One region of the Paenibacillus rhizovicinus genome, then DNA from elsewhere that is predicted to be linked to it. Evidence: riboswitches for the same ligand, from Rfam matches in the RefSeq annotation. Region 1 holds a riboswitch; each other region holds the start of a gene.
What was found. Region 1 has a riboswitch for cyclic di-AMP ahead of GZH47_RS16060 (resuscitation-promoting factor). Riboswitches for the same ligand answer to the same signal wherever they lie in the genome.
Positions count from the first base shown of each region.

Region 2: it holds a riboswitch for cyclic di-AMP, as region 1 does, so the genes downstream of both, GZH47_RS13140 (histidine kinase) here and GZH47_RS16060 (resuscitation-promoting factor) in region 1, are expected to answer to the same signal.
Region 3: it holds a riboswitch for cyclic di-AMP, as region 1 does, so the genes downstream of both, GZH47_RS11280 (hypothetical protein) here and GZH47_RS16060 (resuscitation-promoting factor) in region 1, are expected to answer to the same signal.

Region 1 is NZ_CP048286.1:3,588,322-3,592,533, forward strand. It holds gene rnmV (ribonuclease M5) at 1-256, opposite strand, end outside; gene GZH47_RS16060 (resuscitation-promoting factor) at 459-1,604, opposite strand; cyclic di-AMP (ydaO/yuaA leader) riboswitch at 1,841-2,049, opposite strand; gene GZH47_RS16065 (TatD family hydrolase) at 2,234-3,001, opposite strand; gene GZH47_RS16070 (HD domain-containing protein) at 3,023-4,212, opposite strand, start outside.
Region 2 is NZ_CP048286.1:2,938,574-2,942,785, forward strand. It holds gene GZH47_RS13140 (histidine kinase) at 1-2,335, opposite strand, end outside; cyclic di-AMP (ydaO/yuaA leader) riboswitch at 2,513-2,706, opposite strand; gene GZH47_RS13145 (DUF445 domain-containing protein) at 2,980-4,212, opposite strand, start outside.
Region 3 is NZ_CP048286.1:2,478,433-2,482,644, reverse strand. It holds gene GZH47_RS11290 (hypothetical protein) at 32-184, shown strand; gene GZH47_RS11285 (NADH:flavin oxidoreductase) at 181-1,293, opposite strand; cyclic di-AMP (ydaO/yuaA leader) riboswitch at 1,590-1,758, shown strand; gene GZH47_RS11280 (hypothetical protein) at 1,865-2,338, shown strand; gene GZH47_RS11275 (hypothetical protein) at 2,494-3,039, shown strand; gene kdpF (K(+)-transporting ATPase subunit F) at 3,189-3,266, shown strand; gene kdpA (potassium-transporting ATPase subunit KdpA) at 3,416-4,212, shown strand, end outside.

The DNA of each region.
Region 1 (4,212 bases):
AGAGGGCCTCCGACTGCGGCAGGAACGCGTGCTTGCAGCCCGGAATGCGCTGCGCGACGATTTTGCGTATCCGCTCGCCCGCATGGTCGGGATCCGTGAATATAATAACGCCCCGCCGCTGCTGCGCCAGCTCGATTCGTTTCAGCACGGCCTCGCCGATAGCGGAACCGCCTGTTTCAATCGTCTCGGCCGCAACGGCACGCTTGATGGCCACCGTATCGTCCTTGCCTTCGACGACAATGATTTCCTTGATCATGGACGCCCATACCTTCCTTTCAAACCAAACATTCGAATCAGACAAACATGCAAAAAGAAGAGGCAGCGCCTCTCCTTATCATGGCATATTTAAGCATGAATTACGATATGAATGAAGAAGAAACGGTTATCGCTGCCTTTGCATACAGCGCAGCCTGTTCCTTCCTCACAGAGCTAATCAAATGACTGCACGAACCGGGTTTCTATAGAGACTCCGGCTTTTTCGGTCCCAGCACGTATACCGTGTAGCCCCGTTTCCGTCCGAAGCGATTCGCATAAGACTCGCTCTCGAAATACACGTCGATCTTATTGCCTTTGACGGCACTGCCCGTATCTTCAGCCCGGCGGAAGCCTATGCCTTCAATATAGACCCACCAGCCGATAGGAATGATCTTCGGATCGACTGCAATCGTACGACCTTCCGTAACATACGTACCCGATGCGGTAATGCCGTATTCCGGATGGCCCTTCGCTTTGCCCGTCGATGCAACGCCGGCAGAGTAAGCCGTCAGCGTGACGTTCTTAATCACTCTCTTCGCGCTGAACGTAACGCCCCGCTTCGTCATCGTGGACGATTGGGACTTGGCGGACAGCACAGCTACTTTCGGCTCGGGTTTCTTCGTTCCGACCGAGACCACCTGATTCACCGCCGGCTGCGGCGTCAGTTTCTCGACGAGCGATTGCGAAACGAGTACGCCGTCGGCAAAGACCGTCTCGTAACGTTTGACGACTTTACCTTGCTTGCCCGGCTGGACAAGCTTTTGTTTTCCGAGCTCGAGTTTCTCGTCGTTCTTCTTCACGACCGTGAATGGAACGTCGTAAGTCGTCTCGGAGTATTTTTTGTCGATCCGCGTGACCGTGATGGTCATATTGGGTTCTAGCGCAGCCGTTAGCGAAGGGAATACCTTATCTTGACCGCGAACCTCTATATCAGCCTGATCGATCGCCGCCTGTACAGTTCTCTCTGTCGTGTACAACGTCTTTGCTTTGCCATCAGCCTTAACAACAAGCGGTACCGCCTGATCGATGATGATCCGGTCGCCGTCGCTTATTCCGCCATCCAGCGGCATCGACACCTTATCGTGCGTGCCAATAGTTATGGCTTGTTCATCCAGTAGGCGTTGAAGGACCCATTGTTTCGTGGAGACAATGGTTTCTCGTCCATTCAATACTACGGAGACATGCTTGTCAGCCGTTCCGTACAACAACACCAAAAACATGAAAGTCATAGCGATTGAGATCATGGCGCTTAGCACAATTAAACGCACGTTCTCATGCTTCCATCGCAATGCGAAAGACATGCTGGATGATCGTTTCCCATGGGTGTCCTTAAGCTGGAGTGCTCCCACTTCTTCGGTCCTCCTTACATAGCCCCGCCGCCTTGTTATGCATGATAATAGACGCGACTATAAAGTATTAGCGTGCTTAGCACGCATTTTCCATATTCCTCCCCGGCTTGCGACCTCCACGATACACCCTATGTCGTCAGTTTACGCATTATTCAAACAAAAAGAAGCCCGACGACAGAGGATCTGTTTCGTGGCTTCCATTAGAAAATGGGAGCATGGATTGCATGCACGAGGTTGATCTCTCTTATAGACGCTTGCGAGGTTAGCTGTCGGATTCGGGCGTGAGAGTCGCCCTATTCGCTCGGGAAGCGAAAACTTCATGCATCCCACTGCGAAATTCACCCCAAGAAGATTTTCAATGTCTCTGCTGTCCGCTATGATACGAACAGTTTCAACAATTGGTTCCCCCGCTCTCCGTTTGCCGGAGATTAAGCGATTAATTGGAAAACGAATACATCTTTTGTAGCTCTGAAATGAATGATACAGTCTAGCGCTGCACATTGTAAAGAACTGATTAATGACGATTTTAGTGAATTCCAAGGAAAAATCCGTGAAAATCAAGCGATTTTCTGATCAAAAATCATTTTTATCACCGGATTTCTCCTAAATGCTTACTTTCAGTCTCGTTTTCATGAGATTCCAAAACATCTCTTTGCATTTTCGCTCGTAATTTCCCCAATTTCTTCTAAAGATTTGCTTAAAATATCCGCCATCGTATTTGCTACAAGACGGACGAAAGCCGATTCATTTCGCTTTCCGCGATGGGGATGAGGAGCCAGATAAGGGGCATCGGTTTCGATCAGCAGCCGGTCCAGCGGCACCTTAGCCATGACCTCTTTCGGTACCCTCGCATTCTGAAATGTAAGCGGTCCCCCGAAGGAAATATAGAAGTTCATATCGAGGCATTGTTTCGCCGTTTCCCAGCTGCCGGAATAGCAATGCATCACCCCGCCAACTTCGCTGGCTCCCTCCTCCCGGAGAATCCGCACGACATCTTCATGCGCGTCGCGGTTATGAATGACGATTGGCTTGCGTTTCTCTTTGGCAAGAGCGATCTGCTGCCGGAAAACGCGCTGCTGAACGTCCTTCGGCGACGTATCCCAATGATAATCGAGACCGATTTCACCGATGGCCACGACCTTGGGATGATCGCATAATGAAGCGATCCAGTCCAGATCCTCCGGCTGCATATCAATGCTGTCGACGGGATGCCAACCGATGGCTGCATAGATGAATGGATACTTCTCGGCAAGCGCGATCGTCGTAGGGATGGTCTCCCGGTTAAAGCCGACATTGATCAGCTTCTGTACGCCGTCTGCTAATGCTCTTTCAATAACCTCTTCGCGATCTTCGTCGAATTTATGCGAGTCTAAATGCGTATGCGTGTCGATTAACATAACGTTGAACGTAACCCCTTTCTACATTAAAGCAAATAATTCGCGTATATTCGCGGGCAGCCGGTGCGCTGATTCAAGCAGCGGCTCTTCCGGGTAATACAAGTGATACTTCCCTTGATGGATGCCTGTAATGGAGCGGACAATATCGGAACGTCGAGAGATTTCCGACAAATGGTCCTCTCCCGACAGCAGCAGAATCGGCGGTTTTTCTTCTTTATCCGCACGCTTCGTCGAGCCCGGACGATAAACATGGTAGGGCATGTCATACGGAAAGTCAATTTCCAGGTGATATTCCGGATGGAGGCCAATGGCGCTGAACTGGTTTCGGATTTCCTGCCACAGCTTCTCGTCCGGCTGATCCATCGTAATGTACTTGTAGAGCCTGCGGTCTAAGAAGCGATGGCATAAGTCAGACAGCACGGCGTCCGCTTCGTTTGCCCATGCGGAGAAGGCGGTCTGAACAAGCGCTTCGTCAAGCGCCAGGTAATCTCTAATATCGATTGTCCCGGAAATCAGCTTCTCGAGCGGTGACATCATCCATTTGAAGGTATAGCCACCCCCGTGAAGTTCCTTGGCCCTGCGAAATATTTGCCTGAGGATAATTTCCGAGCTTCGCGTCACCGGGTGAAAATAAACCTGCCAATACATTTGATAACGAGACATGAGATAGTCCTCGACGGCGTGCATCCCGCTTTCCTTGACGACGATCCGTCCCTGATGCGGCCTTAGAACCCGCAATATCCGCTCCAAATCAAAGGTACCGTAATTAACCCCCGTGAAATAAGCATCCCGAAGCAAATAATCCATGCGGTCCGCATCCATTTGACTCGATACTAAGGAGACTACGATCGGTTCATGATAGGTTTTGCAGATCACCGCAGCGACCCGTTCGGGGTACGAAGGATCGAATTGACGAAGGACTTGATTGATCTCGGTATCTTCGAGTAGAATACGGCAGGTCCAAGATTCATGGTGCGCGTCAAACACGTCTTCAATAGAATGGGAGAACGGGCCATGTCCGATATCATGAAGCAGCGAGGCGCATAGGGCGACGAGCTTTTCTTCTTTCGGCCAGCCGGCGTAACCGCTTCGCTCGAATTGGGAAATAATTTTTCGGGTTATTTCGTAAACGCCGAGAGAATGAGAGAATCGGCTGTGCTCGGCTCCGTGAAAAGTCAGATACGAAGTTCCCAATTGCCGGATACGGCGCA
Region 2 (4,212 bases), 650 kb from region 1:
ACTCTTCTTCTTCCCCTAATGCCATATTCGGATTAAAGTCCGCCACGACCAAGACATCCATATGACGGCCTTCGCGCAAAATCGTATCAATGACCGGTTTCTGCTTCAACCGGCTCCAGAAACCGCGGCCCGACTGTCCCAGAATCATCTGCGTGCTCTTCAGCCCGTTCGCCTTCGCAAGCAGCGCATCCGGAATCCGGTTCGCGGTAACGCCCTGCTCCGCTTCGAACGTCCCTCCGAGCCGGTCGACGAGATCCTTGATCTCCTCGATCCGCTGATCGCAGGCAGCCGAGCGTTCCCCTTCGGGACGCACGTAATGCACATGCCAATCGGCCTTCAGGCGGTAAGCGATACGGAAGCCGCGGCGAATGAGGCGTTCCGCGTTCTTGCCCGTCGTGACCGCGACGAAGATGGACTCGTGCCGGCGCCAAGGACCGCGCAGCGAACCGTGGCGTTCCCACGACTCCAAGCGCTCATCCACATCGTCGGCGATCTCCCGCAGCGCAAGCTCGCGGAGCGCGATCAGATTGCCGGTCTTGAAGAAGCCGGCAAGCGCGCCTTCCACATCTTCCGCCTTGTAGATCAATCCGTCCCGCATACGCTCCTGCAGCGCGCTTGGCGCAACGTCGATCAGCTCGATTTCGTCCGCCAGACGGAGAAATTGATCCGGCACCGTTTCACTCACGATCGTCCCCGTAATATGTTCCACGGCGTCCTTCAAGCTCTCCAGATGCTGCACGTTCATCGTCGAAATGACCGAGATGCCAGCATCCAGGATTTCGCGAATATCTTCATAACGGCGCTTGTTGCGGCTGCCCGGGACGTTGGCGTGCGCCAGATCGTCGATCAGCACCACCTCGGGGTTGCGGGCGATGATGGCTGCAACGTCCATTTCTTCGGTCCCCCGCTCCCCGGCTTCAATCCGCGGAATAGCCGTCAACCGGCCGACCTGAGCGTCCGTATCCGCCCGGCCATGCGTATCCACGTAACCGATGACGACATCGATGTCCTTGCGAAGCAAATCATTGCCTTCGCGCAGCATCATATAGGTTTTCCCCGCTCCCGGCGCCGCGCCAACGTACACCTTGAACGTGCCGCGCCGGATGCTTTCGATCTTCTTCTCGACTTCCTGCTCGCTCAAACGGCGGTAAGGCTCGGAAGGCGGTTTCGACACCGCGCGTTTCACCGGCAGCACCCGCTCGCCCTCATGCTCCGCACGGTCGGCCATGAAGAACACATCGATATTGCGCGTCTGTTTCAACAGGGCGCGCGCGATAGAGCCCTGACGCAGCTCTTCCGTTCGAGTCTGTTTGGAATGGCCCATGACGATCCGGGTCGCGTTAATCAGCATCGCGTAACGGATCAACGCCCGCGGCACTTGCTTGCGGCCCGAGATCGCGATTTCGCGGAAACCCGCGTCGATCTTCTCGACCAGCTTCAGGATCGACTTCTTGAACGCTTCCCGCTCCTTGGTCGGTTCCTGGCTGGTGTCGGTGAAGACGACGACTTGCAGATCGCCCCCGAGACGCTTGGCAATTTGCTGCCCGCGCCGAATGTAGATCGAACCATTAATATGGTACTGCGCCGCGACCAAGATGCGCTCGGATGCCCCGGAAGGACCGATAAAGCCTTGTTCCTCGCGGTATTTCTCCAGCGACTCGTTCACGCCCTCCGCCACCAGGCGCAGGGTCAATTCCCGCAGCTTGCCGACATTGCCGCGCTTCAGCAGTTCCGGGTCCTTCACGTTGTTCAGCCGGCCTTCGCTGAGCCGATTCAATATCGTCTCCGGCGACACGTCGATAAGGCGCACCTCGTCCGCAAGCTCCAGCAAATCGGCGGGCACGGTGCATTCCGGCGCAATGCCGGTCAGCTTCTGGGCTTGCTCCGTCACGCCTTCCAGCTCGTAGACGTTGACTGTCGTGATGACGCTGATGCCAAGGCTCAGCAAATACCGGATATCCTCACGCCGGGTCGGAAATTTCGCATCCGGACGGTTCTCATGCGCCAGCGAATCCACGAGCAGCACTTCCGGATTGCGTTCCACGATCGCATCCAAATTCAAATCCTTCTTTTCCACGTCGCCTTTCATCCAATGGATGCTCGGAATACGCTCTAAATCCGCGAGCTGTTCAACGGTTTCCGGACGGCGCATCGTCGAAACGGCGCACACGACTACCTCGATCCCCTGCTGCTTGAGCGCTTGCCCCTCGCGCAGCATATGATAGGTTTTTCCGGAGCCGCTGACGGCGCCGATATAGATTTTTAGTCGTCCGCGATGGATTTTAGAAATGGATAATAACAATTCCTCCGGAGTTTTACGCCGGTAGCCGGCCATAACAACAAGCCCCTTTCCTGCCCTATACCTATAAATTTACATTCTTCCTTGAAACTTATGCTCCATATGAAAACGAACATCAAAAAGAAGCCAACGAAAAACGGCCTCTATCTAGAGGAACGCCCCTCGCGGCTTCTTGGCACAGATATAAAAAAGTGTCCATTTGCACGCACATTCGTCGCCTCTCTCGGATCGCTTACGAGGTTAGCTGTCGGATTCGGACTTGAGAGCTGCCCTACCCGAGCTTGGCGGCCGCGGCTGCCTTGCTCAGGATTCACCCCAGGCGCAAGCTCCGAAGAAGATCTTCAGATACTTGGCATGCCATTGGTTCCCCCGTTTTCCACTGCTCGGAAATTCAGCGTGATCAATTACATCGTTTAAGCACGAATCGTATGTTACGCTTGCCGTCGCCTTTTGTAAAGGAAGTTCGTACGCACTCCGCTCGCGTATGCAGTCAACCGTGCCAGATATAACGCTTACAAATGAAGCGATCTCCAGCATCCTCCCGCATCCTCACTATATGGCTGTTTTTCGCAAAATCGGACAGCAGCGGAGGCCGATCAACGCCGCATTCGCCTATTCCCTGCCAAATGATCAAGGAATCCGGCTGCACGCATCCGCTTCGGCCTTCCACGTACACTAGATTAGACATTTCCGGTCGCCATCTCGATGCCCCGCAGCAGCAGGCCGATCAGGAAGCCACATAGCGCACCGTTCACGCGGATCCACTGCAAATCCTGCCCGACCTTGTCTTCGATCAGTTCGACGAGCTGGTCGTTGTCGAGACGGTCCAGGTTCTCCCTGACGAAGGAGCCGATCCGCACATGATTGCGCTCGATCAGCGCCGCGGCCTGGCCCTTGAGCCATTGCTCGGCATCGTCGACCAGCGCTTCGTTCTCTTCGAACCGGTTCATCAACCCTTCAATAAAAGGCCATGTCGTCGTCGTAAAAGCTTCGCCGTGCAGGAAGTCGATTCCCTTCTCCCGCAGGAGCTCAACCAGCTTGTACAGCTCGCCTTCAATATCGAAAGCGTTCAGCAGCTCGTCGCGCATGGCGTCAAGCTGGCCGGATGCCGCCAATTGCGTAATCAGCAGGTCCAGCGCTTCGCGCAGCTTGCTCATGACGACAAGCCGGCGCTGCGTGTCCGGGATCTTCAGCTCATTGATCTTGGCAAGGATGAACGACTGCAGCATCGTTCCGAGCTTATCCTCTTCCAGGTAGCCGACGAACGCATTGACCGCGAACGCCATCAGGCCGCCCAGGTTCAGCCCTTTAATGAGCGTCATGACCGCGCTGCCGAGCTCGCGGCGCATGCCTTCCGTGGCAACCCACGTTTCCGCGCGTTCTAACAGCATGTCGAGCATCCGTTCGTCCATGCCGTTCTCCTCCGCCTTCCGCAGGAAGCTGCGAAGCGCGGCCTCGAGATCGATCCGCCGCACGGCCGCCTGAATCTCTCCGGCCAGCATCGGAACGAAGCGTTCCGCGTCGACGCTGCGAACCACGCCTTCCAATAGATGCGGAAGCCGTTCACTGTGCACCGCCGAATGCAGCGCGCCGCGGACGGCGGGCAGCAGCTGCCCCATCAGTTCGAACTGCTTCAGCTTCTCGAGCATGCTCTCTTTGGCAAGCAGCCGGTCCTCCAGCACGCGCACGATGCCCTCGGACATCTTCTTCCGATTGCGCGGCAGCAGCGCCGTATGCGGAATCGGAATGCCCAGCGGATGGCGGAACAGCGCCGTCACCGCAAACCAGTCCGCAAGCCCCCCGATGACGCCGGCTTCAAAACCCGCGTGCAGCAGCCCGAGTCCCCCGCCGCGGAACGGAATAGTCGCAGCAAAACCAGCCGCCATCACCCCGAGCGATATATTGGCAAAATG
Region 3 (4,212 bases), 1.1 Mb from region 1:
ATCGCCCGCGCAGACCGCGCGGACATCGCGCATGACAAAGAGCCATGAAGACCGCGCCGCGCGGTTCATTCATGGCTCTTTGTCATGGGGCGGCAATTCGTATCTGTACGTCCAAGCACGCTCCAATCGGCAAAACAGGCTGTCCCCGATCAAGATCGAGAACAGCCTGATTCATGTGGTTTAATACAGCGTTTGCGTCGCTTCCGGCGTGAACGGACGCAGTTCATCCTGGCGTCCTTCTTTGATTTTCTTCGCCCATGCGGGATCGTTCAGCAAGGCTCTGCCGATGGCGACGAGGTCGAATTCGCCGCGATCGAGCCGTTCCAGCAAGCCGTCGATGCTGACCGCTTCGGCGCCTTTCTTCTCTTTGAACAGACGCGTGAACTCGAGATCGAGTCCGACCGAGCCGACGGTGATCGTCGGTTTGCCCGTCAGCTTCTTCGTCCAGCCTGCCAAATTCAAGTCCTCTCCGTCCGCGAACGCGGGCTCCCAGAAACGGCGCGTCGAGCAGTGGAAGACATCGACGCCGGCGTCGACCAGCGGCTGCAGGAAGCGGCTTAATTCATCCGGCGATTCCGCGAGCTTCGCGTCATAGGCGCCGTCCTTCCATTGGGAGAAGCGCATGATGATCGGAAACTCCGATCCGACGGCGCGTCTGCATGCTTCGACGACTTCCGTCGCGAAGCGGGTCCGTTTCACGAGGTCGCCGCCGTAGCGGTCCGTTCGAACGTTCGTCACGCCCCAGAAGAATTGGTCGATCAGGTACCCGTGGGCGCCATGCAGCTCGATGCCGTCGAAGCCGAGCCGTTTGGCATCGGCCGCCGCCTGAGCATAAGCAGCGATCAGATCGGCGATTTCCGCTTCGGTGAGCGGGTCGCCCACTTGTTCGCCGGCCAGGTTGAGCCCGGAAGGACCGACCGACGGCGCTTCCGGATTCGTGCCGGTGCCGGGCTTGCGCGTCAAGCCGATATGCCACAGCTGCGGAAGGATTTTGCCGCCGGCTTCGTGAACGGCCTTAACGACGCCGGACCAGCCCTCCAAGGCGTTCGTGCCGAAGAAATGCGGCCACTTCGTGCTTGCGCCTGCCGCGGGATGATTGATCAAGGTGCCTTCCGTGACGATCAGGCCGACGCCGTTCTCGGCACGGCGCTTATAGTAGGCCGCCACGTCCTCGCCGGGTACGCCGCCGGGCGAGAAGCCTCGCGTCATGGGGGCCATGACGATGCGATTGTCGAGCGTCAATTTGTCCGAACGGAAAGGCTGGAATAATGCTTTAACGGAATTCGTGCTCATAATAATTCCTCCCTGCAAGTTATTCGGGCATCGTCTGCGCTGCAGTTGTACACCTTCAATGTACCCCTATAAATCGTTAAATTCAATAGAACTAGTCGGCTTAGGAACGTCGGGCTTGTCAGCGGCTTAGCAAATAGAAGCATGCCGAAGAAATTGGCAGCACTTTCCGCGAAATAAACGGATGCGCGCGTTTTCATTGCGATTTTTCGGCGAGAAGCCCGTTTGCGGACATCAGGCCGCTTTTTACAATTCCTGAGGACGGGACTACGATTAGTATCAACAAATGAATGGTATCCATTCCAATATCGCTGAATCCCTTTCGAAGGGGAACGGGGGAACCGCGGGAGGCGCCGATTGCCGGCGTCCGCCCAGGGGTGAATCGCGGGCAGGCATGGCTTGTCCGGGCAGGGCGCTCTCTAGCCCGAATAGGGCAGCTAACCTCGTAAGCGGACCAAGAGAGACAATCAGGCAAATGCGCGGCGGCACTTGTTTCTTTGTGCTGCCCGCGAAGCCGGGAGCGGAGATTTCTCTTCCTCTCGGCTTTTTTATTTTCCAAGAGGAGTGAAGGGACATGCAGGCTGCGCAAGCGGAACAGAATGGACGGACGAAGGTTTTCCTGCAAGAACGCATGGATAGCACGAGGATTGCGAGAGTCGAGTGCTTCCGGTTCGACGGCGAGGCGGCGCGGCTGCTCGTTCCCGGATGCGGCAGCGGCGATTGCTGCGGCATGGTGAAGCTAAGCGCGGCGGAAGGCGACTGGGGTGCCGGCGTCTTTCGCGAATGCCGCTTGAAGGGGGATTTCGTTCAGTGGGCATGCGCCTTTCAGCGGGTGAAGCGCGCGACGCTGGCCGAAGGGCTGCGCGAGGCGCTGCTCAAGCAAGAGAGCTGGGGGAACGCGCGGACCGCGGCGTTTCTGATGGCGCTTCAAGCGCTGGCGTCGGGCAGCGCGTTCAGATCCGGGACGGGAGCCGCGGGACCGCTTCCCGCTAGCTTTGGCGATCCGGCGTACTGCTTCCGGCATGCCGAAGCGTACGTCATTTTCTGATTCGGCGGCAGCGGATTGGCGGCACGGGGAGGGAAAGAGCCTCATTTTTATGTTTTTTTTACACCTGGAGCGGAATCTCTTTACCCCGAATTTATGGGAAACGGGATTAAGATGACTTTAGGCAAACGCGAGAGCGAGGGACAGGAGGCAGAAGCGTGAACGGACAAGAGCTTGAAACGAGCCCGGCATGGGCGCCGACATCGCCACAGACACAGATATCGACATCGCAACAGACACAGATCCAGACATCGACGCAGACTCAGACATCGGCATCGGCATCGGCGCCGGAAACGATCGTAGTCCCGTCCTTAACGAAGGCCGGCGAACATTTCATCAAGCAGCTGATGGCGAAGGGCGTGCCGTTCACGGCCGTAACGAACAGCGCCGCCGAGCGGCAGCGGCTCTCCAAGCTCGGAGCAAGGTCCATCCTGCTGGTCAATACGATCGATGCGGATGAATGGCAGTCGCCGGATTTTCCCGTCGGCAAGGTGTTTCTGTTCGAAAGCAGCCTGTCGCTCTGCTGCAGATATTTGCGCATGGTGCGCCAGTGGACCGATCGGACGGTGCATGTCATCACAAGCCGAACGAATGGCCGGCTGATCTACAAGAGCCTTGGCGCCGATCAAATCACGCATTCCCAAACCGGGAGCGTAGCTTTTCTGCTGGACGCGCATAATACGGCAGTCTATGGAAAATCGTAACGAATGCGAGAGAGGTTATGGAGGAGGTTGCGCGGATGGTGAACGATTTTACGATGGTCGTCTTGGTGACGATCGTATTCGGACTGTTTTGGGGTTTTAAGAAATTTTGCGAGCGCGCATAAGATGATGCTTCCGAAGGAGGAAACGCCATGATCACAATGGGAATTATCGCCATCGCGCTATTGATCTATCTCGGGTTCGTGTTGGTGAAACCGGAGAAATTTTAAGCCTTGAAATACAAGCAAGCCTAAGCTTCCGCTTACCCTTAAGCTTGTATTTCCCCGGAACGAAACGCTCCGCGCCGCCGGAAGGAGGGCGACAGCCGTTTCGCCTTGCAAGGCTGCTTCTATAACGAGGAGGATATTTGAATATGGCTATGGGATTCGTACAAGTCGCCATTACGCTGGCGATCGTCATGCTGCTGGTCAAACCGGTCGGCACCTATCTTGTAAAAGTCTTTGCGCAGGAACGCACGGGGCTGGACCGGGTATTCGGTCCGATCGAGCGGCTGCTCTACCGGATCGCGGGCGTGCGCGAAGGAGAGTCCATGGGCTGGCGCGCTTACTTAAGCGCCGTGCTGCTGTCCAATTTTGTCATGCTGCTTCTATGTTATCTGGTATTGCGCCTTCAGAGTTATCTGCCGCTGAACCCGGACGGCATCGGAAATATGCCCGCAGGTCAGGCGTTCAATACGGCGGTATCGTTCATGACCAATACGAACTGGCAATCGTACAGCGGCGAGAACGGATTATCGTATCTGTCGCAATTGCTGGTGATTACGTTCTCGATGTTTACATCGGCGGCGACGGGCTTCGCGGTGGCGATTGCCTTCATTCGCGGCTTGATCGGCCGCAAGGACGACCTCGGCAACTTCTACGTCGACGTCATTCGTTCCATTACGCGCGTATTTCTGCCGCTTGCCTTCTTGGTTGCGCTGTTCCTGGTGTTTCAGGGGGTACCGCAAACGCTGCTCGGCGCCGTTCACGCTTCGACGCTGGACGGGGGAGAACAGACGATAACCCGCGGCCTCATTGCATCGCTCGAGTCGATCAAGCATCTTGGCACGAACGGCGGCGGCTGGATGGGCACCAATGCGGCGCATCCGTTCGAGAACCCGACGGCGCTGACGAATTTGGTCCATATTCTTTGCATGATGCTGCTGCCTACGGCGCT